Regions from separate parts of the Paraburkholderia aromaticivorans genome, predicted to be linked through region 3. Evidence: predicted binding sites of a transcription regulator. Region 3 holds the regulator's gene; each other region holds the start of a gene.
The links. Region 3 encodes LexA, which represses DNA repair genes until DNA is damaged. Its sites were predicted from a motif close to ACTGTATNNNNATACAGT; they were not measured.
Positions count from the first base shown of each region.

Region 1: imuA (translesion DNA synthesis-associated protein ImuA) is a predicted target of LexA. The motif match lies at 3,223-3,240, and genes of this name have one in related genera.
Region 2: CJU94_RS10230 (ATP-dependent helicase) is a predicted target of LexA. The motif match lies at 3,973-3,990, and genes of this name have one in related genera.
Region 4: imuA (translesion DNA synthesis-associated protein ImuA) is a predicted target of LexA. The motif match lies at 2,946-2,963, and genes of this name have one in related genera.

Region 1 covers NZ_CP022989.1:4,073,598-4,079,392, forward strand. Annotated here, with positions in the region: gene CJU94_RS18295 (error-prone DNA polymerase) at 1-652, opposite strand, end outside; gene CJU94_RS18300 (Y-family DNA polymerase) at 658-2,415, opposite strand; gene imuA (translesion DNA synthesis-associated protein ImuA) at 2,315-3,154, opposite strand; rRNA gene rrf (5S ribosomal RNA) at 3,591-3,703, opposite strand; rRNA gene CJU94_RS18315 (23S ribosomal RNA) at 3,934-5,795, opposite strand, start outside.
Region 2 covers NZ_CP022989.1:2,224,060-2,229,854, reverse strand. Annotated here, with positions in the region: gene CJU94_RS10245 (AzlC family ABC transporter permease) at 1-152, shown strand, start outside; gene CJU94_RS10240 (AzlD domain-containing protein) at 149-472, shown strand; gene CJU94_RS10235 (DUF4088 family protein) at 756-1,523, shown strand; gene CJU94_RS10230 (ATP-dependent helicase) at 1,805-3,931, opposite strand; gene CJU94_RS10225 (hypothetical protein) at 4,175-4,438, opposite strand; gene CJU94_RS10220 (hypothetical protein) at 4,551-5,018, opposite strand; gene CJU94_RS10215 (RNA-binding S4 domain-containing protein) at 5,336-5,554, shown strand.
Region 3 covers NZ_CP022989.1:3,611,345-3,617,139, reverse strand. Annotated here, with positions in the region: gene nodI (nodulation factor ABC transporter ATP-binding protein NodI) at 1-904, opposite strand, end outside; gene CJU94_RS16330 (universal stress protein) at 1,185-1,649, shown strand; gene CJU94_RS16325 (DUF2939 domain-containing protein) at 1,714-2,367, opposite strand; gene CJU94_RS16320 (hypothetical protein) at 2,464-2,808, opposite strand; gene lexA (transcriptional repressor LexA) at 2,928-3,578, opposite strand; gene CJU94_RS16310 (sulfate ABC transporter substrate-binding protein) at 3,894-4,934, shown strand; gene cysT (sulfate ABC transporter permease subunit CysT) at 5,071-5,795, shown strand, end outside.
Region 4 covers NZ_CP022992.1:105,031-110,825, forward strand. Annotated here, with positions in the region: gene CJU94_RS42080 (hypothetical protein) at 1-782, shown strand, start outside; gene CJU94_RS36670 (sulfite exporter TauE/SafE family protein) at 779-1,582, shown strand; gene CJU94_RS36675 (hypothetical protein) at 1,970-2,179, shown strand; gene imuA (translesion DNA synthesis-associated protein ImuA) at 2,234-2,932, opposite strand; gene CJU94_RS36685 (hypothetical protein) at 3,114-3,641, opposite strand; gene CJU94_RS36690 (hypothetical protein) at 3,712-4,926, opposite strand; gene CJU94_RS36695 (hypothetical protein) at 5,309-5,795, opposite strand, start outside.

The sequences.
Region 1 (5,795 bases), 460 kb from region 3:
GCGCGCAACGCAGCGTATGCGAGAGCGTCGCCGCGCGCTGCGGCACGAGCATCAGCACGCAATCGGGCAACGTCTTCAGATGCGCCAGATGGGGCAAGGAATCGGTAAAGTCGGACGGACCGAGGCGATAACTGCCCTTGTCAGCGCGGGATCGGGCCAGTGTAATCAGTTCGGAAAGATTGCCGTAACCGTTACGGTTGGTTGCCAGCGCAACCAGGGTGCAGAAGGGTTCACCGGTTTCGTCGGTCAGATTGAGTTCGCTGCCGATGATTAGATGAGGGAGTGGTTTTAATGCTTCGGCCTCCTCCGTTTCCTCGATTTGACGTTGTGTAGGTCCGGTTTTCGTCGCGTCGTCCAAAGGCGCTTTCGATTGCGCCGCTTTTGCCTTATCCTCGCGCTCTTTCTGCTGACGGCCCCGCTCCTCCTTGATTTCCTTTAACGCCGTATGGGCTCGAACGACGCCTGCCAGCGAGCATTCATCGGTGATCGCGAGCGCGCTATAGCCGCGCGACATCGCCTGTTCGACGAGTTCATAAGGATGCGAAGCGCCACGCAGAAAAGAGAAATTAGTCAGGCAATGCAACTCCGCGTACGCCGGCAAATGGGTGGCGAGTGCCTGCTGCGCAAGGAACGATGGCTGGGATAGGGGCATGATGCTCAGCCGAACAAACCCTGCAGATACCACTCGCCACTCAGACGTTCGCGGTATACCCAGAACATATGGCCGCGATCATCCGCCGCGACGTAGTAGTCCCGCTCGACGCGGTCGCCGTCCCACCACCCTGCCTCGATCCGTTCGGTACGCGTGAGCATTTTCAGCGGCCGGCGATAGATCGGCCGCTGCTCGCGCATCATCAGGCGTAGCGGCTTATCGAGCATCCAGAGCGGGCGAGGCTGAGAAGGTAATGCGCTGTCGGGTAGGTCGAGGGAGGCCTGTGCGTTGCCGGCTTGCGATGCGAATGTATGGATGCTTTTGGCGTCATTCGTTGTGGATGGGCGTTGGGTGGCCTGGGTGGCCACCTCGCCATCTTCATGACCGTCCTTCGCAGCCGCGTGCCGCAACTCATCGGTCAGCCAGGTTTTGTCCGCCTTGGTTTTCGGCCGGGACTTCGCCGGCGAGCGCTTCTTACTCGAAAACGCTTGCGCCTGGTAAGCTTCGACGCGCATGGCCCGCTCGGGGCGATGATCGTCCTGCACCGACATCTGCAGCACATTCTCCGGCCCCAACCGCGCGCTCAAGCGTTCGAGCAGGCGCGCAATCGAATCGCCGTCCGATTCGGGCATGGGAAACAAGGTGTCCGACTGTCCGACATATTCGCTGATCTGATCCGCCACCAGCTTCAACTCGATAACCGGTGCCGCCAGCACGGTCTGATTCAACTTCTCCCGCAGCAACCAGATCAGATGCTCGGCATCACGCGACGGTATGGCCCATGCGACCTTCAGACTCGATGTCTTCGGCGCATGACGGGATGCCAATTCATGCTCGAGAAGCAACGTGTAACCGCTGAGCGCCGCATGATGCGCGCTCAGCCAGCCGGCCAGCTGCACGATCAGCCGACGCGCGGCGAACAGCAAGGCATCCGCGTTATCGACCCGCGAAGGTAACTCCAGTTGCGCGTGGAACGACGCCGGCGCGCGAAACGACTCGCGTGGATCCGGACGCGTGCCATACATCTGCGCCAGCAGATCCAGAATGCCGTTGCCGAAACGTCGCACGATACCCGAGCGTGGCAACTGCCGCAAATCGGCCAGCGTCGCGCAACCGATATGCGAAAGCGCATCGCGATGCGCCTGCGTGACCGGCAGCAGCGATACGGATAAGCCATCCAGCACACGCTCGAGTGAAGTCTCCTTCACCACATGCCAGCGATGCCCTTGCTGAACGCAGCGCGCCTGTGCCAACAGCCACGCTCCCCAGGCGGTCGGCGCGCAGGCGATGCGCGCCGTATAGCCGAATTCCGCCACCGTGGCAGACACCCGCGACAACAAAGCGCGCAAGCCGCCGAACAGCCTCAAACCGGAGCCGACTTCCAGCAACAGGGTGTGCGCGTCGGCAAGAGATACTTTCGGCGTGTACATCAGCAATGCAAGCGCGATCGATTCGAACGACTGAGTTTCGCGAGCGGGATCGGCGGCGAGCAGTTCAAGCTCCGGCGCCAATGCCAAGGCGTACGAACGCGAATGACCCGCCTGCACACCGGCGTGCAAGGCGTCGAGATCCGGCATCACGATATGCGCATGATCCGCTAGCGCGTAACAACGCCTCTCACCGATGTCGGCATCGTGAAGTTGGCCTGCCTCGTCGCGCGGCTCACGCCGATTCGGCTTCGCGAGCGAACCATCCGGGAGCGGCGCGAGAGGCTTCACCGCTTCCAGTGGCAAGAGTGGTAATGTGACTGCGATCCACAACATGTTTGATCTTTAGTCCTTGATGGCTGCCGACCCGGTTTTCCGGCAACAAAACGCTTTGCAAAGGCAAAACGAGCTGAAGAGGCTCAGCTAGCGGCGGCCCGCGGCGCTTGAAGATGTCGATCGACAAACCGATCTCTTGTAGCCATTGACGACGGTTGATCGTCTGCGCATTGGCCGGCAAGAGCGGCTCGCAGATCATTCGCAATGGTGCTGGGGAAGATTGCCTGGCTGCCTCGACAGGCCGGATCGCAAATGCCAGCGATGCCGACTCCTGAGCCGCCACTTGCAGGCGCCGAACCTTGTCGGCGCGCGCATTCGGCAGCCAAACCACGACCGCCCCGATGCCATCTTGTTTCAAAGCCTGAGCGGCGGCCCACAGGGCCTGGTCTTCACCCGTACGCACCCATAAGACTCGATCGACATCAATACCCCAAGCCTTCAACGCGGCGGCGCATGGTTGATACGGAGGCGCCACGAGCATGACATGCCGCTCGGCTTGCTTCGTCAGATGACAAAGCGCATGGGATAGCAGACGTACTTCACCCACGCCACCATGTTCGATCAATAATTCCGTCAACCCGCCGGCCGACCAGCCTTGCCCTGGCAACAACTGATCCAGCGCGGCATAACCGCTGGAAACCACGCGCAAGTCTGCCCCGGCAAGTTCGTTGCCCTTCCACACCTGACGCCGCAATTGGGCGGACAGCGCGGTCGTCGCCAGCTGAATCGCTGCTGCCATAGACACGCTCTTGAATAGGGAATGCTCCGCCCTGCCCAGCATCGAGCAAGCATGAGTCGACGATTTTCACTGTATATTTATACAGTATTTTGAGATGGATGTTAAGGCCGCAGAAGGAACGCGATGTGCGTGGAAATGGCTTGAGGGGTGGATGAATTGTTTTTTTGGGGGGCGGCTTTAGATTCGCTGGAAAGAGCTATTTTTGCTTCAGCTGGGGCTGGTTTGGAAGGATGGAGTTGCGTATGCCCCCGAGACAACCCTAGGACAAATAGAGCTGACGGGTTACGCGAAGGCGCTGCGACTGGGGAAGGAGTGAAGGCGGTTGCCGCGCCGGTAGTGGCGGGGGTGACCGGTATTCCGGGTAGTCCGGGGACGGCGGCCGGTAAACGCAGAAACCCCACCTTTTTGGGGGTGGGGTTTCTGATGCTGCTGGGGAGCCTGACGATTACCTACTTTCACACGGGAATCCGCACTATCATCGGCGTGGAGTCGTTTCACGGTCCTGTTCGGGATGGGAAGGGGTGGGACCGACTCGCTATGGTCATCAGGCATGACTTGTTGCTCGGCTGTCCCGGGGACAGCCCAGCCAATCTGGAAGAAGTAGTTTCTGGTGATGCTCACCAGGGTAGAGCGTGGGGTTGTGTTGTTTCTGTTGGCACAACACTGATCTCAACCGTGCGTTCTGCGTGCCCCATCTGGAGTTCACGCGTGCCCCCTTCGGGGGTGGGATGCTCGTAAGTGCTGAAGCACTAACGATCATCGCAAGACACACCTGTTATAGGATCAAGCCTTACGGGCAATTAGTATCAGTTAGCTTAACGCATTACTGCGCTTCCACACCTGACCTATCAACGTCCTGGTCTTGAACGACCCTTCAAGGGGCTCGAAGCCCCGGGGATATCTCATCTTAAGGCGAGTTTCCCGCTTAGATGCTTTCAGCGGTTATCTCTTCCGAACATAGCTACCCGGCGATGCCACTGGCGTGACAACCGGTACACCAGAGGTTCGTCCACTCCGGTCCTCTCGTACTAGGAGCAGCCCCCTTCAAATATCCAGCGCCCACGGCAGATAGGGACCAAACTGTCTCACGACGTTTTAAACCCAGCTCACGTACCTCTTTAAATGGCGAACAGCCATACCCTTGGGACCGGCTACAGCCCCAGGATGAGATGAGCCGACATCGAGGTGCCAAACACCGCCGTCGATATGAACTCTTGGGCGGTATCAGCCTGTTATCCCCAGAGTACCTTTTATCCGTTGAGCGATGGCCCTTCCATACAGAACCACCGGATCACTATGACCTGCTTTCGCACCTGCTCGACTTGTCGGTCTCGCAGTTAAGCACGCTTATGCCATTGCACTATCAGCACGATTTCCGACCGTACCTAGCGTACCTTCGTACTCCTCCGTTACACTTTGGGAGGAGACCGCCCCAGTCAAACTGCCTACCATGCACTGTCCCCAGTCCGGATAACGGACCAAGGTTAGAACCTCAAACAAACCAGGGTGGTATTTCAAGGACGGCTCCACGCAGACTGGCGTCCACGCTTCAAAGCCTCCCACCTATCCTACACAGACCGGTTCAAAGTCCAATGCAAAGCTACAGTAAAGGTTCATGGGGTCTTTCCGTCTAGCCGCGGGGAGATTGCATCATCACAAACACTTCAACTTCGCTGAGTCTCGGGAGGAGACAGTGTGGCCATCGTTACGCCATTCGTGCAGGTCGGAACTTACCCGACAAGGAATTTCGCTACCTTAGGACCGTTATAGTTACGGCCGCCGTTTACCGGGACTTCAATCAAGAGCTTGCACCCCATCATTTAATCTTCCGGCACCGGGCAGGCGTCACACCCTATACGTCCACTTTCGTGTTTGCAGAGTGCTGTGTTTTTATTAAACAGTCGCAGCCACCAGTTTATTGCAACCCCTTCACCCTTCTGGCGCAGGCCAGTCAAGCTACAGGGGCGTACCTTATCCCGAAGTTACGGTACCAATTTGCCGAGTTCCTTCTCCCGAGTTCTCTCAAGCGCCTTAGAATACTCATCTCGCCCACCTGTGTCGGTTTGCGGTACGGTCTTGTTAAACTGAAGCTTAGAGGCTTTTCTTGGAACCACTTCCAGTTGCTTCTTCACCGAAGTGAATGGCCTCGCACCCTTGAATTCCGCGCCCGGATTTGCCTAAGCGCCTTCTCCAATGCAAGGACCGGGACTTCCAACACCCGGACAACCTTCCGCGATCCGTCCCCCCATCGCATTTAACAATGGTGCAGGAATATTAACCTGCTTCCCATCAGCTACGCATTTCTGCCTCGCCTTAGGGGCCGACTCACCCTACGCCGATGAACGTTGCGTAGGAAACCTTGGGCTTACGGCGAGGGGGCCTTTCACCCCCTTTATCGCTACTCATGTCAGCATTCGCACTTCCGATACCTCCAGCACACTTTTCAATGCACCTTCGCAGGCTTACGGAACGCTCTCCTACCATGCACATAAATGTGCATCCGCAGCTTCGGTATATTGCTTAGCCCCGTTACATCTTCCGCGCAGGACGACTCGATCAGTGAGCTATTACGCTTTCTTTAAAGGATGGCTGCTTCTAAGCCAACCTCCTGACTGTTTTAGCCTTCCCACTTCGTTTCCCA
Region 2 (5,795 bases), 1.4 Mb from region 3:
CCGCGGGGACGCTGGCCTTCTTCTGGCAAGCGTGGCCGTACAAGCTCGGGCTGCTGGGCGCGGTATTCGCGGGCGTGGCGATCGGCGTGCTGCTGTCCACCTCGCGCCCGAACCTGCGCGGCACGGGCACCACCGCGGAGGCGTCGCGATGAACTATGTGGTCCTGATTCTCGGCATGGCGGCCATCACCTGGGTGATCCGCGCCGCCGTCTTCGTGCTCGGCGACCGGTTGGTGTTTCCGCCGCTCGTGCGCACCGCCCTCGGTTTCGTGCCGGTTACCGTGCTGACCGCGATCATCGTGCCGATGGCGGTTTCACCGCACGGCAGCGACGCCGAACTGACCTGGCGCAATCCGCAACTGGTCGGCGCGCTGGCTGCGGTGCTCGTCAGCGCGTTGACGCGGCGGCCGCTTCTGACCATCGCGGTCGGCCTGGCGGTGTTTTTCGCCTGGCAAGGTCTGGTGCTCAACTAGGCGCACGCCGCCTGGATGGCGGCGTCGGCTTCATCCGGCCTGCGGCACGCGCGCGCACGCCGGGCGACGCTTTGCTCTAAAGCGGGCGACGCAACCCCGCGCGCCCTTAAGTTTCCCCCCGATCCGCCGTTATGCAGTCGAGGTCCGCTCGTTGGGATACGTCCCGCCGGTTACGCGGCCACAGGCAGGAATCAAACGCGCCGGCATCGAACGCCGCGTCTCCCAAGGCCCGCGCGGCCGGTGGTGTGGCGAGGCCGCGCGGCAGGACCAAACGGGATAACTCATGGGTCAAATCACCCTCACGCTCAAAGACGAGACCATCGCGACACTGCGCAAGGATTTCGACGCGTTTCTGCGGGTATCGCTGAAGCTCGATCCGCAGTTCGCGACGCCGTCGTTTGAGGATTTTCTGCGCGCCAAGCTGCTCGACAATATGGTGCCGCTGACCGAACACGCGGTTCAGCGGATGTTGCAGGGCGGCCAGTACGCCTGGGCGAAGCGGACGCTCGACAAGGAGTTTCCGGATGTCGTCGCGATCCTGATGCGGCAGGCGGGGGAATTCGGCTTTGGCTTCGCGGCCCGCTCGGAATGGACGCCGGAAGAGCTCGCCAAGCAATGCCGGGAGTGGGCGGCGGCGATCGTCAAGGAAGCGGAAGGCGACGCCGCGCTGATCGATCCGCTCGCGGCGCAGATCAAGAGCGCGGCGCAGGACATTCAGGCGCTCGAGGAAGTCATGCAGACACCGGCCTGGCGGCTGGTCGAATCACTGCGCCAGCGCGTCTATGAGGCGAAAGTGGCGTGCGAAACGAGCGTGGGCAGCACCGCGCGCGAAAAGCTCGGCGAACTGCGCGGGCTGTTGCGGCTGGGCATTTCGCACGGTTCGTTCCAGAAACAGGAAGCGCAGCAGATCATGGAATTCCTGCGTTTGCTGAAACCGGAGATTTTCGTCGAAGAGCCGTACGACGTGTTTTCGCGTATGGCGGCCTGGTTGCGCAACTTCTTCGTGCCGCCGCGTCCGACGCCGCAGCAGCAACAACGGCAGTCGCGCTGAAAATCAGCACGGACGGAGACCAGCGCCCAGTCACCGGCAACCTGCATCTCGGGTCGGAGCGCCGCGTGTGCAGCAGGACGGCTCCGGCGCGTTCTGCCACAGGCTGGCCGCAACCGCAGCCGCTGACCCCGAAGCGACCTCACACCCGACCTCACACCCAATAGCGGCAAGGGCGGCGAGCCTAGCGTTCATTTCCCCGCGTTGCAAGGCCGCGTTGCGAGGCTAACGGTCTTTTCCTCGCGTCGCGCCCGGCGTCGATCGCACGGCGCGCCGCCGCGCTCTCAATCCCACATCTTCCTGAGTTTCGCCGCGATCTCGATCTTCGCCTGCGCGGCCGCCGCCAGCCCGGCCGCCGTGGGTGCGCTCGGCACCGGCACGCGCGGCCATGCATAGGCGTCGAACAGCGGCATCAGATGCGCAGGAATGAAGCGCGTGCGCGACGCCCACACGTGCCGATCGCCCATATGCGTCTGGTTGTGCACGTAAAAGCGCTGCGGCACGACGATATGCAGATCCTCTTTTGCGCGCGTCATCGCCACGTAAAGCAGACGGCGCTCCTCGTCGATTTCCTCTTCGCTGCCGGTGCCGAGGTCCGACGGAATGCAGCCGTCCACGCCGTTCAGCACGAACACGTTGCGCCACTCCTGCCCCTTCGCGGAATGGATCGTGGAGAGGATCAGGTAGTCCTCGTCGAGCAGCGGCACGCCGGATTCGTCGCTGGTGGCGTCGGGCGGATCGAGCGTCAGTTCGGTCAGAAAGCGTTCGCGCGACGCATACGTGCCCGCGATGCTCTCCATCTGCAACACGTCCGCATGACGGATCGCCGCGTCCTCGTGGTTGCGCTCGAGATGCGGCTCATACCAGCGGCGCACCATTTCGAATTCGGCGGGCCACGGCGTTTGCCGCCCGTACACGCTCGACATCAGCTTGACGAACGGATGCCAGTCTTCCTGCGCACGAGCCGGCGCGGCGAAGGCGGCCAGGGCGCCGCCGGCGGTGTCGGCGGGGTTGCCGCTGCCCGCGCGCGCGACGATCTCGTCGAGCACCTTCGCCGCGGTGGCGGGCCCGACGCCCGGCAGCAACTGCACGACGCGAAATCCCGCCACCCGGTCGCGCGGATTTTCCGCCCAGCGCAGCACGGCGAGCACGTCTTTCACGTGCACCGAATCGAGAAACTTCAACCCGCCGAACTTCACGAACGGAATGTTGCGCCGGGTCAGTTCGATCTCCAGCGCGGCGCTGTGATGGGCGGCGCGAAACAGCACCGCCTGCGACTTGAGCTTCATGCCCTGCTCGCGCGCCTCGAGCACCTGTTCGACGATGTAGCGCGCCTGGTCGGCCTCGTCGGCGACGCTCACCAGACGCGGGCGCTGCGCCGACGCCTTGTCGGTCCACAAATTCTTCGTGTAGCGCTCGCTGGCCAGCTCGATCACCGCATTCGACGCCGCCAGAATCGGCGCGGTCGACCGGTAATTGCGTTCGAGCGTGACCTGCTTGGCCGGTGGATCGAACTGCGCGGGGAAATCGAGAATGTTGCGCACGGTCGCGCCGCGAAACGAGTAGATCGACTGGGCGTCGTCGCCGACCACGGTCAGGCCGCGGCCGTCCGGCTTCAACGCGAGCAGGATCGACGCCTGCAGACGGTTGGTGTCCTGATACTCGTCCACCAGCACGTGGTCGAAGCGCGCCGACAGGTCGGCCGCGATGGCCGGCTCGGCGGCCATGAGCGACCAGTAAAGCAGCAGGTCGTCGTAGTCGAGCACGCTCTGCTTCTGTTTGGCCTCCACGTAGGCGGCAAACAGCACGCGCAGATCGGCCTCCCATTCACGGCACCAGGGGAACGCGTTGTCGAGCACCTGGCCGAGCGACGCGCCGGTGTTCACCACGCGCGAATAAATGGCAAAGCACGTGCCCTTCGCCGGGAAGCGCCGCTCTTTCGCCGACAGGCCGAGCTCATGGCGCACCAGATTCATCAGGTCGGCGGAATCCTCGCGGTCGTTGATCGTGAAGGCCGGCGCGAGGCCGATCAGGTCCGCGTACTCGCGCAAGAGCCGCGCGCCGACGCTGTGGAACGTGCCGGCCCACGTGAGCCCTTGCGCCAGCGCGGCCCGCGTGCCGAGCGCCGCGCCGGCGATGCGCGTGACGCGGCGGATCATTTCGAGCGCGGCGCGGCGCGAGAAGGTCAGCAGCAGGATGCGGCGCGCATCGGCGCCGTTTACGACAAGGTTGGCGACCCGGTGCGCGAGCGTGTTGGTCTTGCCGGAACCGGCGCCCGCGATCACCAGCAATGCGCCGGGTGGCGCGGTGGGCGTGTCGGCGCCGTATTCGACGGCTTCGCGCTGCGCGTCGTTGAGCTTGGCGAGCCACGCGGCGGTATCGAACGACGGGGATTCGGCGACGGAGAGCACGATCGGTTTGGGCTTGGGGTGGATTCAATATGGCGACGCATACTGTATATCCATACAACCCTCGTAGACAAGCGACCCTTTTTTCGCTCGGCGCTCCGCACGCGCCCGGCGCGCGGCGCGCGGCGGCGGCTGCATCTGAATCGCGCGCAAAAATGGCCCGTGGCTCGAAAGCGCACGGGCCTTTCGTCGAAGCCGCAACGCAATGACATTCACACGCCGGTGCGTTGCGAACAGCGACGTTGCCTACTGCTTCTTCGCATCCTTCAGATTGGCGTCGGCGCTGGCCTTGTCGGCGTCGGCCTGAGCCTCGGTCTTCGTCTTGTCGGCCTTGGCTTGCGCGACGGACGCTTTCTTGTCCGCCTTCGACTGCTCTTTGGCCGCCTTCTTGTCGGCGTGGGTGACCGGCGCCGCGGCCGGATCGCTAGCCTGAGCGAAGGCAACCGATGACAGGCAGCCCGCGATCAAGGCGGCGTAAATTCTGGACTTCAGGGACGGGTTGATACTCATGCGAGACCTCCGTGAAACGAAAAACCTGAACCACGTGATTCTTCAAACGCGCCCGGTCAAAGCGGCCGCGACGGCCATGCACACCGCCACGCGACCGCCTGGACGCTCAGCCTCAGTGCTTGACGTCGGCGCCGTCCGACTGGACGCCCGCCTGGCCTTGCATTTCCATCTTCATTTCGTTATTGGCGGCCTGCTTGTCCGCCTTCTGGTTGATCTTGGCGCCGCGCACCTGATCCTTGTACTGCTCCTTGGCGGCCTTCTGCTGATCCTTCAGCTCGGCCTTGGACGCCTTCTTCGACGCGCGATACTCGGCGTTAGCCTTCGCATTGGCGTCGCGCTTCTGCACCAGCGGGTCGGTCGAACCGGACGCCGTCAGACGCGTCGGCGGCGGCGTCACCGGCTGCACGCCCTGAGCGGCGGGCGCAGCGGGCGCAAGGTCGGCGCCTTGCGCCTGCACCTGCGGCTGGCCGTTCGTCCCCTCAGCCGGTTGCGCGGTCTGCGCGATGGCGGCGCCGGCCGCGAAAGCTGTCACAGCGGCGGCAACGGCGGTATTGATCAGAAGCGTTCGAATCTGGGTCATGACTCATCCTCTCTAAAGTTGTTGTGACGCGGGCGGCCTGTCTGGCGTTGCGCATTGTCGAGGCGCTCGGCGAGCGCGCTCTGCGTGCCTCGCCCGGTCTGCTCGCTACCGAATAAATCCGGCAGGCTTTACCACTGACCTGCACTTTACGAGTGAAGTTCTTGTTTTGCGATCGGCGTTACGCAACGTTTCACTTTCTGACAACCGCATAACATCTGCTTGCAGATGCTCACATCATCACGGCGCACACCTCGAACTTCATCCAGGGCAAGCTTCTGGCTTATGATGCGAACCCTTTTCCCGAAGGCGCAAACGCCATGCCCAATCTCGATTTCACCCTTACCGGCGACTACGTCGAACTGCACAATCTCCTGAAGATAACGGGGCTTGCGGATAGCGGCGGCTCGGCAAAAATGATGGTGGCGGACGGCGCGGTCACCGTCGACGGCCGGGTCGAAACGCGTAAAACCTGCAAAATCCGCGCGGGACAGGTCGTGTCGCTCGGCGATACGCGGATTGCAGTCCACGAGGCCTGACGGCGCGGCCATCTCCCGCGGTTCCGAAAACTCGGAGGGGCGCGCGCACCAAAATCGTGCTTCTTCCATCGACAGCGCCGCGCCTAAGCAATAAGCTCTCAGTTTCGACAAACAAACAATCGGCTGACACCTCCGGCTGGCGCTTGCCTCGCGCTTTCGTCCAGGCTCTCCGAGCCGCCGCCTTCGCCACCGCCCGCGCGACTACCGCGCCCGCCGTCGCGCTGTCGCCACATCCGCCGCC
Region 3 (5,795 bases):
TCTCGCGGCCGGTGAGCCGCAGGAACACATCTTCCAGATTCGCCGGCCGGTGCAGATAGCGCAGGTCCGCGCGCTGCTTGAGCCGCGCATGCACCGGTTGCGCGTCGCTGACGTAGCAGAACAGCGTCTCGCCGCTGATCTCGGTGCGCTCGACGAGCGGCGCCAGTTCATCGCGCAACGCAACCGGATCGGGTCCGAAAATCTCGATCACGTCGCAACCGATCTCGGAGGCGATCAGCTCGCTCGGCGCGCCTTCGGCAATCTTGCGCCCTTCCTCGATCACGCATAGCCGGTGGCAGAGCCGTTCGGCTTCTTCCATGAAGTGCGTGGTCAGCAAAATGGTCTTGCCGCGCGCGAGCAACGAGCGCAGCCGCTCCCAGATCAAATGCCGCGCCTGAGGATCGAGGCCGGTGGTCGGCTCGTCCATGATCAGCACGTCGGGGTCGTTGACGAGCGCGCGCGCCAGCGTCAGGCGCCGCTTCATGCCGCCGGACAGCTCGCTCACGCGCGCGTCCGCCTTGCTTTCGAGTCGGGCGAATTCGAGCAGCGGCGGCACCATCGCACGGCATTGCGCGGCGTTCAAGCCGAAGTAGCGGCCGAACACCAGCAGGTTTTCACGCACCGTGAAGTCGGGGTCGAGATTGTCGAACTGAGGCACGACGCCGACACGCGCTCGCGCCACGCGCGCGCGGCCAGGGATCGGTTCGCCGCATAGGCGGATCGTGCCCGCGTCCGGTGTGGCGATGCCGAGCAGCATGCGCAGCGTGGTGGTCTTGCCGGCGCCGTTCGGACCGAGCAGGCCGAAGCATTCGCCGGCGTTCACATGAAACGACAGTCCGTCGACGACCGTTTTCTCGCCGTAGCTTTTTCTGACCTCGTGAAATTCGATGGCGGCTTCAGGCATGGATCGAACGAGTCTCCGGAAACAGACGTGGTTGAATGGCCGGGAAGGCCGCCTATTCTAGGGCATCGGCGGGGCAGCGTTGGTGCGCGCCCCGCCTGCCCGCGCGGGTTTCTTGCACTGCGGCATCGACCCGTGGACAAGCCTGGCGGCGCGCGCACCGGTTTAGGGCCTGGCGCGCGCTCAATGAGCGGACAGTTAGCGTTTTCCATCCCTTGCAACCTGAATTGCGGCGCACCATGATTCATTCAGATCGCGCGTCCCGCGCGAAGGGAGAAAAATCATGGCGAGCTACCAGAAAATCCTGCTGTGCTACGACGGCTCGCGCGAAGGCCGCAAAGCATTGCGTTGCGGCGCCGACCTGGCGTTGGATCTGAAAGCGGAAACGCATTTGTTGTCGGTCGTCGACATGCGTTCGAGCATTGCGCAAAGTGCGGGCCTGCTGACCGATGTCGCTTGCGGCAGTTTCGAAAAGACCGCCCGCGACATCCTCCAGGAAGGCGTGGACTGGCTCACCGAGCGCGGCGTGAGCGCACAAGGGCATTTCGCGTTCGGCCATCCGATCGACGAGATTGCCAACCTCGCCAACGAATTGCATGTCGACCTGGTCGTGGTCGGCCACCGTTGCCGCACCGGTCTGTCACGATGGTGGATGGGCGCGGGCAATACGCCGCTGCTCGACCGTGTGTCATGCAGCATTCTGGTGGCGTGTTCTTCCGCGCAGGAGCAGCAGCAAGCGGCGGCTTGACAGGCGGTGGTGATCGCGTGCGTGTTCGACGGGCCGGCTGCCCGGGCCCGACGACATCAGGCAATCACTCGTTCAGGTTGACCGCGGCCAGCTTCCAGGTGAAAACACCCTCGCGCTGGAAGATGGCCGAATAACGCGCGTCGCCGGCGCCATGCTGGTAGGTGACGACGAATTCGTTGAGGCCGCGATAGCCCGCTGTGGTTTGCGGCGGTTGCGCCGGCGTAGCGTTGTCGTTGCCCGCGTTGGCGGTGGCAGGCGCCGCTGGCGCGGCCGGTGCCGGTGAGGGCGCGCCGGCGTCCGGCGGCGGGTTCGCGGCAGGCGGCGCGGGCGGCCGCTCGCCCGGATCGCCGCGCGGCGGCATGCCGTTCAGCAGGGCCGCCACGCCGTCCGGTGTGGCGTAGGCATCCACGAGTGGACCAATCAACGCGACGCCGATCATTGCGCCAATAGCGGCGAGGGGGTTGCCGTTGCTGTGCGCGTCGAGCCGGCGTGTCAACAAGCCGGTGACCTGCTGCTTCAGACTCTCACGCAACGCGGGAAAGTCGACGTATTGATTGACCGTTTGCACGTCGCGCGCGTCGGCCGCGCGTTTGAGATTGTTCAGCGCGATATAGGGTGACGCGTACGCGAACCCGAGCGCAGCGATCACCAGGATCACGATTAGCGTGACGACTAGCGGCCGGGTGGCGCCGCCCTTGATGTGTTTCGGAACTGCCATCGAACGGGACTCTCCTTCAGGTGTGATCTAACGTGGACTGCGGCCACGCGAAAACGATCCCGTGCGATGCCGTATCGCCGCCCGCCAGACCATCCATCAAGACTCGAATACCGCGCCGTGGACGTTCGTTTCGTCGGCGATGCAGCGATCGATCATGCGGCACACCGCGTCTACCGTTCCGACCATGATGAGACGCGACGGCCCGTGATAGACACGCACCGGTGCGCGACGCGCCGGCTCGGCCGTATTCAAGCCCGAGTTCAGCGACACGCGGGCAAACGCCGGCAACGACGATGGCAGGCTCGACACACCGGCGGGCGAGTCGAACAGCGACGGCGTGCTGGCCGTGGACGCCTCGATCAATGAGCAGGGCACCAGCTTGCGAAGATGGCGCAGACGACCGAACTGGCGAAAAGGCAACAGGCGGGCAAGACGTTCCATGAGACTCTCCAGACGATGCAACGTTGATGCGGCGTTGGCGCGGCTTTTTATGCTGTCGAACGGGCAAGAAGGGGGCTTGGACCAAGGCGCCTGAACCCAGCCGCCCGGCAGCAAGCCGCTTAAAACTCGCCGGGGCGGATCAGCCCCACGGCGATCCCTTCCAGCGCGAACTCCGCACTGCCGGTTTCAACGAAGATGTTTTCGTAATCGGGGTTCTCGGCGATCAGTTCGAGTCCGTTCGGCCGGCGCTTCAGGCGCTTGACCGTGACGTCGTCGCCCAGCCGGGCAATGATGATCTGGCCGTCTTTGGCTTCGCTCTTCTTTTGCACCGCGAGCAGGTCGCCGTCGAAGATGCCCGCGTCGCGCATGGACAGCCCGCGCACCTTCAGCAGGTAATCGGGCTTGCTCGAGAACAGCGCCGGGTCGCACGCGTAGTGCTGCGAGATATGTTCCTGCGCGAGGATCGGACTACCCGCGGCAACCCGCCCGATCAGCGGCAGCGACAGTTGCATGATGCTGGCGTGCGGCAACGTGAACTGGTGCGGCGAATCTTCCGGGCCGGCCAGCAGGCGGATGCCGCGCGACGCGCCGGCCGCGAGCTCGATCACGCCCTTGCGGGCGAGCGCGCGCAGATGTTCTTCTGCCGAGTTGGCCGAGCTGAAGCCCAGTTCGGCGGCGATCTCCGCGCGGGTGGGCGGAAAGCCGGTGCGTTCGATAGCCCTGCGGATCAGATCGAAAACCTGCTGCTGTCGTGCGGTGAGTTTGGTCATGGCGCCACTGTATGTATGAACAGGTGACTGTATTTTTATACAGTATTCGGCGCAATTCAAGCTTTACTTTAAGTTCGTGCTGAAGGGTGGCGCTAGAGCGTCGTCAAGCGACGTTCCAACACCCGTTTTCGTGCCGCAACGCCTTATCCAGCTGTCATTACCACTTTTGCGTATTAAAGAATGAAGAAACATTATTTTTAATGATGAAAGCCCTTCGATAGACTGGCCTCCGAGTTGGGGCTCATGTGCACGTGACCGCGACGCCGAGGAACACCATATGCGGTTTCAGCGAACTACAACGCGGAGAAAGTTGACATGAATCACCAAGGTACGGGGCTGGCGGGCAAGACGAAGCGACTCATCGCGGCACTCGCTCTGGGCGCGGCGGGCGCGCTCGGCGTGATGGCGCAGGCGCACGCAGCGGACACGACACTGCTGAACGTGTCCTACGACCCGACTCGCGAGCTTTATCAGGACGTCAACCAGGCGTTCGGCAAGGAATGGAAGGCGAAGACCGGCGAGACGATCACCTTCAAGCAGTCGCACGGCGGCTCCGGCGCGCAGGCGCGCTCGGTGCTCGACGGTCTGCAGGCCGACGTCGTGACCCTCGCGCTCGCTTACGACATCGACGCCCTGGCCAACAAGGGCTTGCTGGACAAGGGCTGGCAGAAGCGTCTGCCGGATAACGCGTCGCCGTACACGTCGACGATCGTGTTTCTGGTGCGCAAGGGCAACCCGAAGCACATCAAGGATTGGGACGACCTGATCAAGCCGGGTGTGTCGATCGTCACACCGAACCCGAAGACGTCGGGCGGCGCGCGCTGGAACTACCTCGCGGCCTGGGCATATGCGGAGCATCAGCCGGGCGGCAACGATCAGAAGGCGAGGGAATTTGTCGGCAAGCTCTACAAGAATGCCGGCGTGCTGGATTCGGGCGCGCGCGGCGCGACCACCAGCTTCGTGCAACGCGGTATCGGCGACGTGCTGATCGCATGGGAAAACGAAGCCTTTCTGTCGCTGAAGGAGTTCGGCCCGGAGAAGTTCGAGATCGTCGTGCCGTCGGTCAGCATTCTGGCGGAGCCGCCGGTTGCGGTGGTGGACAAGGTGGTGGACAAGCACGGCACGCGCAAGCTCGCCGAAGCCTATCTGAACTTCCTCTATAGCGAGCAGGGCCAGGAGATCGCGGCGAAGAACTTCTACCGTCCGCGTTCGAACAAGGTGCCGGCCGAGCTGACCGCCAAGTTTCCGAAGCTGAAGCTGTACACGGTGGACGATTCGTTCGGCGGCTGGACCAACGCGCAGAAGACGCACTTTGCCGACGGCGGTGTATTCGATTCGATCTATCAGCCGCAGTAACACAGCCACTGCCCGCCAGGGCATCGGCAAACGGATGCGGTAACGCGTCACTCCCGAGCGCGCCCCAGGGGCGCGCTTTTGGCCAGCCAGGGCCGGCGGCCGGCAACACGAGCATCAACCTGAACGAGTAACGAGCATGACGACGTTGACCTTCCGAAAGCCGAGCGCCTTACCCGGTTTTGGCCTGACACTCGGCATCACGGTGGCTTATCTGAGCCTCGTGGTGCTGATTCCGCTTGCGGCGACCTTTCTGAAAACCGCGACGCTCGACTGGAGCCAGTTCGTGCGCGCGGTGAGCTCGCCGCGCGTGCTCGCGTCGTATCGCCTGACGTTCTTTTCCGCGCTCGGCGGCGCGCTGATCAACGCGGTGTTCGGCTTTCTGGTGGCGTGGGTGCTGGTGCGCTACTCGTTTCCGTTCAAGCGCATCGTCGATGCGGTGGTCGATCTGCCGTTCGCGTTGCCGACTTCGGTCGCCGGCATTTCGCTCGCGGCCGTGTACGCGGGCAATGGCTGGATCGGGCAGTTTCTCGAACCGCTCGGCCTGAAAATCGCTTTTACGCCGGCGGGCGTGCTGGTCGCGCTGACGTTCATCGGCCTACCGTTCGTCGTGCGCACGGTGCAGCCGGTGCTCGAAGAGTTCGAACGCGAACAGGAAGAAGCGGCGGCGTGCCTGGGCGCCTCGCGCTGGCTGACGTTTCGCCGCGTGGTGCTGCCGGCGGTGTTTCCGGCGCTGCTGACGGGCTTTGCGCTGGCATTCGCGCGCGCGCTCGGCGAATACGGCTCGGTGATCTTCATAGCCGGCAATGTGCCGATGAAGTCGGAAATCACGTCGCTCCTCATCATCACGAAGCTCGAGCAATA
Region 4 (5,795 bases), on a different replicon from region 3:
ACGCTGAACGTCTCCCAGTGCTGGTGCGCGGCACCGGTGACATTGGTTCGGCGATTGCCCTGGCGTTATTTCGCGACGGTTACCCGATTTTGCTGCACGACGGGCCGGCACCTACCGCCATGCGGCGCGGCATGGCATTCACAGACGCGGTGTTCGACGGCACGGCGGTACTCGACGGCGTCACTGCACGCCGTGTTGACTCCTGCGCGCCGTTTCACGACGTGCTTGCGGTGGCGATGTGGTCGGCCATCATCGACGCCCGATTGCGCAAACGGGCGATACCCGAACCGCTGCGTGGTCTGGCGCCGATCACCATCGGCGTCGGGCCGAACTTCGTCGCGGGCGAGACCGTCGATTTCGCAATCGAGACGAGTCTGGATGGGCGCCAAGGCATGATCGTTGAATCTGGTTCGACCTCGCCGCTTGCCGGTGAGCCACTGCCGCTCGGTGGTGTGGGTCGGGAACGATTCATCTATGCACCGGTCGCTGGCCGTCTGCGCACCACGGCGCGCATCGGGGCGGTAGTTGCGAAGGGCGCTGTCGTCGCGACCATCGCAGACACTGTTCTGCTGGCGCCGCTCGCCGGTGTCATTCGGGGCCTCACGCACGACGACGTGCCCGTGGCGAGTGGGACGAAGGTAGCCGAGATCGATCCGCGGGGCGATCCGTCGAAGGCTTTTGGCGTCGGCGAGCGACCACGGCGCATCGTTGAAGGCGTGCATCGTGTGTTCAAGGACGCGGATGCGCGAGCCTCAAACAAAGCAGAAAAGGACAACCCATGACAGCGCCGGACACCATGCCCCGGAACCGCCCGGCCGCGTTCAGCGGCGGCGCCATCATCGGCGCCCTTGGCGGCCTGATTGGCCTCGGCGGTGCGGAGTTTCGCCTGCCGTTGCTCATTGGTGCATTTCAGTTTGGCGCGCTGGAAGCCGTGATCCTCAACAAGGCGATGAGCCTCGTTGTGGTCGCGTCGGCCCTGCCTTTTCGGGCGCACGCAGTGCCGTGGAGCGCCGTGGTTGCGCACTGGCCCGTCATCGTGAACCTGCTGGCCGGCAGCCTGCTCGGCGCATGGCGCGGCGCAGGCTGGGCAACAAGAGCACGTCCCCAGCTGCTGTACCGGGTGATAGCCGGCCTGCTTGTCGTGATTGCTATGATCCTGCTGTTCGGGCATAGCGCGACGCAACACGATGCCGTGCCTGTGACAGGGATCGTGCAGGTGACGTTGGGGGTCATCGCCGGGTTCATCATCGGCACCGTCGCGGCTCTGATGGGCGTCGCCGGCGGAGAACTGCTGATACCGACGCTGGTGCTGCTCTTCGGTATCGACATCAAGCTGGCCGGCAGTCTTAGTTTAGTGGTGAGCTTGCCGACGATGCTGACCGGATTTGCGCGCTACAGCCAGGACAGCAGCTTCGCCGTCCTGCGAAAAAACCGGGCATTCGTGCTCCTCATGTCGGTCGGCTCAATTGGCGGCGCATTCGTAGGTGGCCAGTTGGTCGGCATCGTCTCCAGCGCCGTGCTGCTACCGGTGCTCGCCGCAATTCTCGTGATTTCGTCGGTAAAGGTTTGGCAGCATAGTTGACGGCAACGCGCCCGCCTACAGGTCCGCCGAGCATTCTCGATAAATTCCAGAGCGGACGTTGCCCTGTCTCGACCTCAATATCCGCCCCGGGTCGATCAGCGTCATTCGACTTTATTGTCCAATTCTGAAGCCGGACCGAGTCAGCCGAGCGAACCCTGTCCGAGCTACCCAAATTCCCGCCTCACGCGGCCAGCGTGTTCTCACGCTTAACCCGATTTTCCGTTCCACTGCGCCTCAGCCCCCAGCATTGAACATCCGTGACGCCATCTTATGGCCAGACAGGAAGCTCTTGATTTATTGGAATAATTTAATAGGGGCGGCTCGCAAACCGGCACCGGGCTTTGACCTGACTACCGTCGTAAATTGCACTGAAATCAAGGGGACCCCATGGCAGAGCAGCATAAACCCGGCGAGATTGTGAAGACCTCGGGCATCTATAAGGTAGTCCGGGAAGGCGACGGCGGAAGTGGCTTTGAAGTGACGTGTGTCGAAGGCGAGCATTTCCCCCCAACCCGCAGCGGCAAGGGCGCGCATTACGAACTGATTCATGGTGCGACCCACTCCCACAAACACAGCGAGCTGGGCAGCAAAGACTAACCTCGGGGTGGTGCCCGTAACGTTAATACGACCGACGCGCCGTGTCCGCGCTCGTCAGGCCGGCGTGGTCTCGGCGAGGCTTCGTCGACCCACCGCCGAAGGACGGCGGCTTCTGGGGTGTCGACTGAGTAGCACGGGCGACGGGTGAAGCTCGACCACGATCGGCTGCGCCGCGGCAGGGCCCTTTCGCTTTACGACTTCTACGGATACGCCGTCAGTTGTCGGCCGGACCGATAGCCGCAACTCAGCCGGCGATGGGTCCATAGCCGCCGCCAACGGTCGGAAAACGACAAACAGGGTTTCACTTGACTTCGCGACAACCTGCAGGCGCCTCAGCCATTCGGTTTTGACGTGGTTTTGCCAGAAAAGAAGCGCTCCGCATGTTCCCGCGCGGAGGATCTGCTCTGCAGACCAGAGGGAGTCGGCAGTCGTTTTGGGCCGTAACAGCAAGGTGTTTTCCAGCGGGACGCCCACATACGCGAGCCCCGGAGCATTCGGCTCTTGTGGTGGCTGGACCAAGGTGATCGGTCGCTTCGTGGCGGCGAGAGCCGGAGCCAGAAGGCGCAACTCCCCAATCCCTGTCTGCTGGAGCATCACCTCAGTGAGTGCGCCCAAGGGCCATCCACCGCCCGGCAGCTCCGTCGAGAGGCTGGCATAGCCGGTATCGACCGTCCGTCCACCGCCGCGCGCCAGCTGCGCACCGCGCCACAGTGACGGATGGATTTCCTCGACACGTGCCGGTAACGCGCCCATAAGCCCTCCAAACCCTGTATGTTTATACAGTATAGAGCATCATGCGGAATGCCGGGGCCTGCGACGCGAGGGCCGCACGCTCCCTGTTCGCGCTGGACTCTTTCGAGTAGCGAGAGCGTGCGGGTACAGCTACCGTGACCGGCCGCGATCGATCTGTGATGATCACCGGAACCGATTGTCGTCAATCCGCCGGAGCGGCCGCGCCCGGCTTTCCATCGCCCAGCGTAAACGCCCACTGCCGTCGCAGAAAGTTGCCGAACGGGACTTGGCCACGCTTTTCGTCCCGCTCACAAAAGTAGTAGATCAGACTGTGGATTACTGAGAGGGACAGCGGCGTGTGAAGAAGAGAATCACCAAAACCGGCACCGCCGATCCGGGCCTGCCCACTCGAAGCATGGCAGGTGTAGGCACCGTAGATATCGACTGGGAAAATCGATATGAACGTCAACGCGAAGATCATCGCAGCAGGAATCTCGCGATTATGACCTCGCGCGCGCGGAAGCCAGATGCTCACACACAGGAGGATCGCACCCGGCACGACGTGGACGGCGTTCGCATCGCAGTACGAAAACGCCGATGAGATTACCACCGATAGTACGAACATCGCGCACGTGAACTTTGTCGTTACATCCAGCGTGCGCGGAAGGTATGCGACGGCGGCGGCAAGCGGTAGGCCTGCCCCGATCGCGTCGAGGGAAACTGTATTCATCCTCTTCCCAGTAAAGTTTGTCCATCAGCGTAACGGCAAGGGCAGGCTCACGCAACGCAGCGCCGTTCGCTCACGCGGCCTGCGATTGCTCGGCAAAGGAATGCACAAGTCGCGGTCTAACCGGACCCGCACCGGCTCCCGAAGCGGCCAGCCGCAGGCCGTCCTGAGGCTCACCGGCGACCTCCAGAAACTGGTGTCTCAACCGCATGGCCTTCGCCTGTGAGCATTGCATGAATCTTCGGATTTCCTTGACGGTTGGCCGCACTCGCCCGTCGGCGATCGCACTCGTTAGCTGGACCAGTTCTGAATTGACGACGCTGTGCATCCGATGATCGGTGCGTCCGCTACTCCCGGTCTGAATCGCATGACTACCGGTGACCTCAATCCGATAACCATGCTCGTCCTCTACGGCCGTCCCGCCCTCTGCCGGACTGGCGCGCAGCGGCGTGCTACCGGCAAGGATGGCGGCGTTACTCGACGATACTGAGACGTCTGCTGCGCTACTGCTGATGCGCGAGGGGCCGGAAAGCGCGATCATCCAGCCCAGGCAGGCGACGCCTTCCAGCAACCAGCCCATCGAGAGAGCAAACACAAGATCGATCGTTCCCCGCGGTGCTCCAAGCACGTCGGCTACCCGCGACGTTACTGGATCATTTCTCGCTGCATCCGCTTTAGCGTTCAGTGCATCGCGCGCGGCAACTTCCCTGTCGGCGGTTTCTTCACGCCGGCGTGCTTCGTTCGCTTCGGTTTCAAGCGCGGCCAGTTGGGCCGCAAGCGATTCACGCTTGATGTCGAGCGCTTCACAGCGGACTGTGCAATGTGTCGAGCGTGCCACGAGCAGTGCATGGGTTACGCGGGCCTGTTCGCGAGCGATCGCGTCCGGCGCACGACCTGGAAGCGCGGGCACTGCGGGCACGTCACGTTCCACCAGAGCCGCCCGCGCCTCGCCAGCATGGCGCTGCGCGGCAAGGAAGAATGTCGCGTGCCCGTAGCCGGTGCTGACCATGCACACTAGCCATAGCAGGACGGCCGTACAACGCACATGCAACGGCGTCCCATGACTAAGCGCCGGAATCAGGTGTGCACCGAGCAACAGGACAAGCCCTACGGCAGCCCACGCGAGACGTTCTGATGCTGCTCCCCCTCGTTCAATTCCCGCGATGATGGATATCCAGGCAGAAATGCCTGTCGCTAGGACGGCGAGAAGAAATGCAGGTATGCGAACTGAGAAGGCAGGAAAACGACGGGAAGGTTGCCTGAAGCCAAGCGCGGCGGTGTTGCTCATGATGCGGCCTCTTTGGTTTGCGGTCGAACTCCGCTGCCCATCGCCAAATGGGGTGAGCGGGCACAAGGCAGGGTTGGCGAACCGGAACCAAAGAAACCGGCAGACCCGAAGGTCTCCCCACCAGGGCCCGCCCATAGAACCGGCGTGCAGAGGCGCAGGCACAAAAAAGCCGCTTAGCGCGGCGTGTGCGCTTTGATTTGTTCAGGTCGCCAAACCCGACGTCTGCTGTTTCAGGCGTGTCTACAGTATAGCGGTGCCGGGCAGGGTTAACAACCGGCGAACGGCGTGTCGTGCGACTAAACGGACTGTCCCTTATCCCGTGCGCTCCGTCACAGCTCACCGGACAGATCAGCCGCCCACTAGCCAACAACAGACAGGTGTATCAGAACCCGTACGGATGCTGGCTCCAGCGGCGAAGCACCTGGTAGTCGTGCTCCGGCAGCACGATCAGCCCGTCCTCGGCCGCCTCAAGCACCCGCTCCATCTGGCCGCTCTTTATGAGGTTGCCGTGCAGGCCGTAGAAGTACCATGCGAACGGCATGCCGATGCGCTCATCGAATTGTGTGAGCTTGCCGTACAGGCTGTACACGTCGAGCTTACCGGTGTTTTTGAGTTCCGCGATCTTGCGCGTATGAGCCCACTGCGGAACGAAGCTCAGCTCCCGCATGCCACTCGGATCGGTGTAATCAGAAGTATTGAAGGTCCAGCGCAGGCAGGCCCGGTGGCCTGCACGACCGGCGCTCGACGCGCTCCAGTCGTCGAAAAAGCGGCGACCCGACCACCGCACCTGATCGTAACCGGGCGTGAGCTCGCGCACCGTCACGATTCGCTGCTCGCCCGTCGAACGGTTGGTTTCCACCAGACGGCGG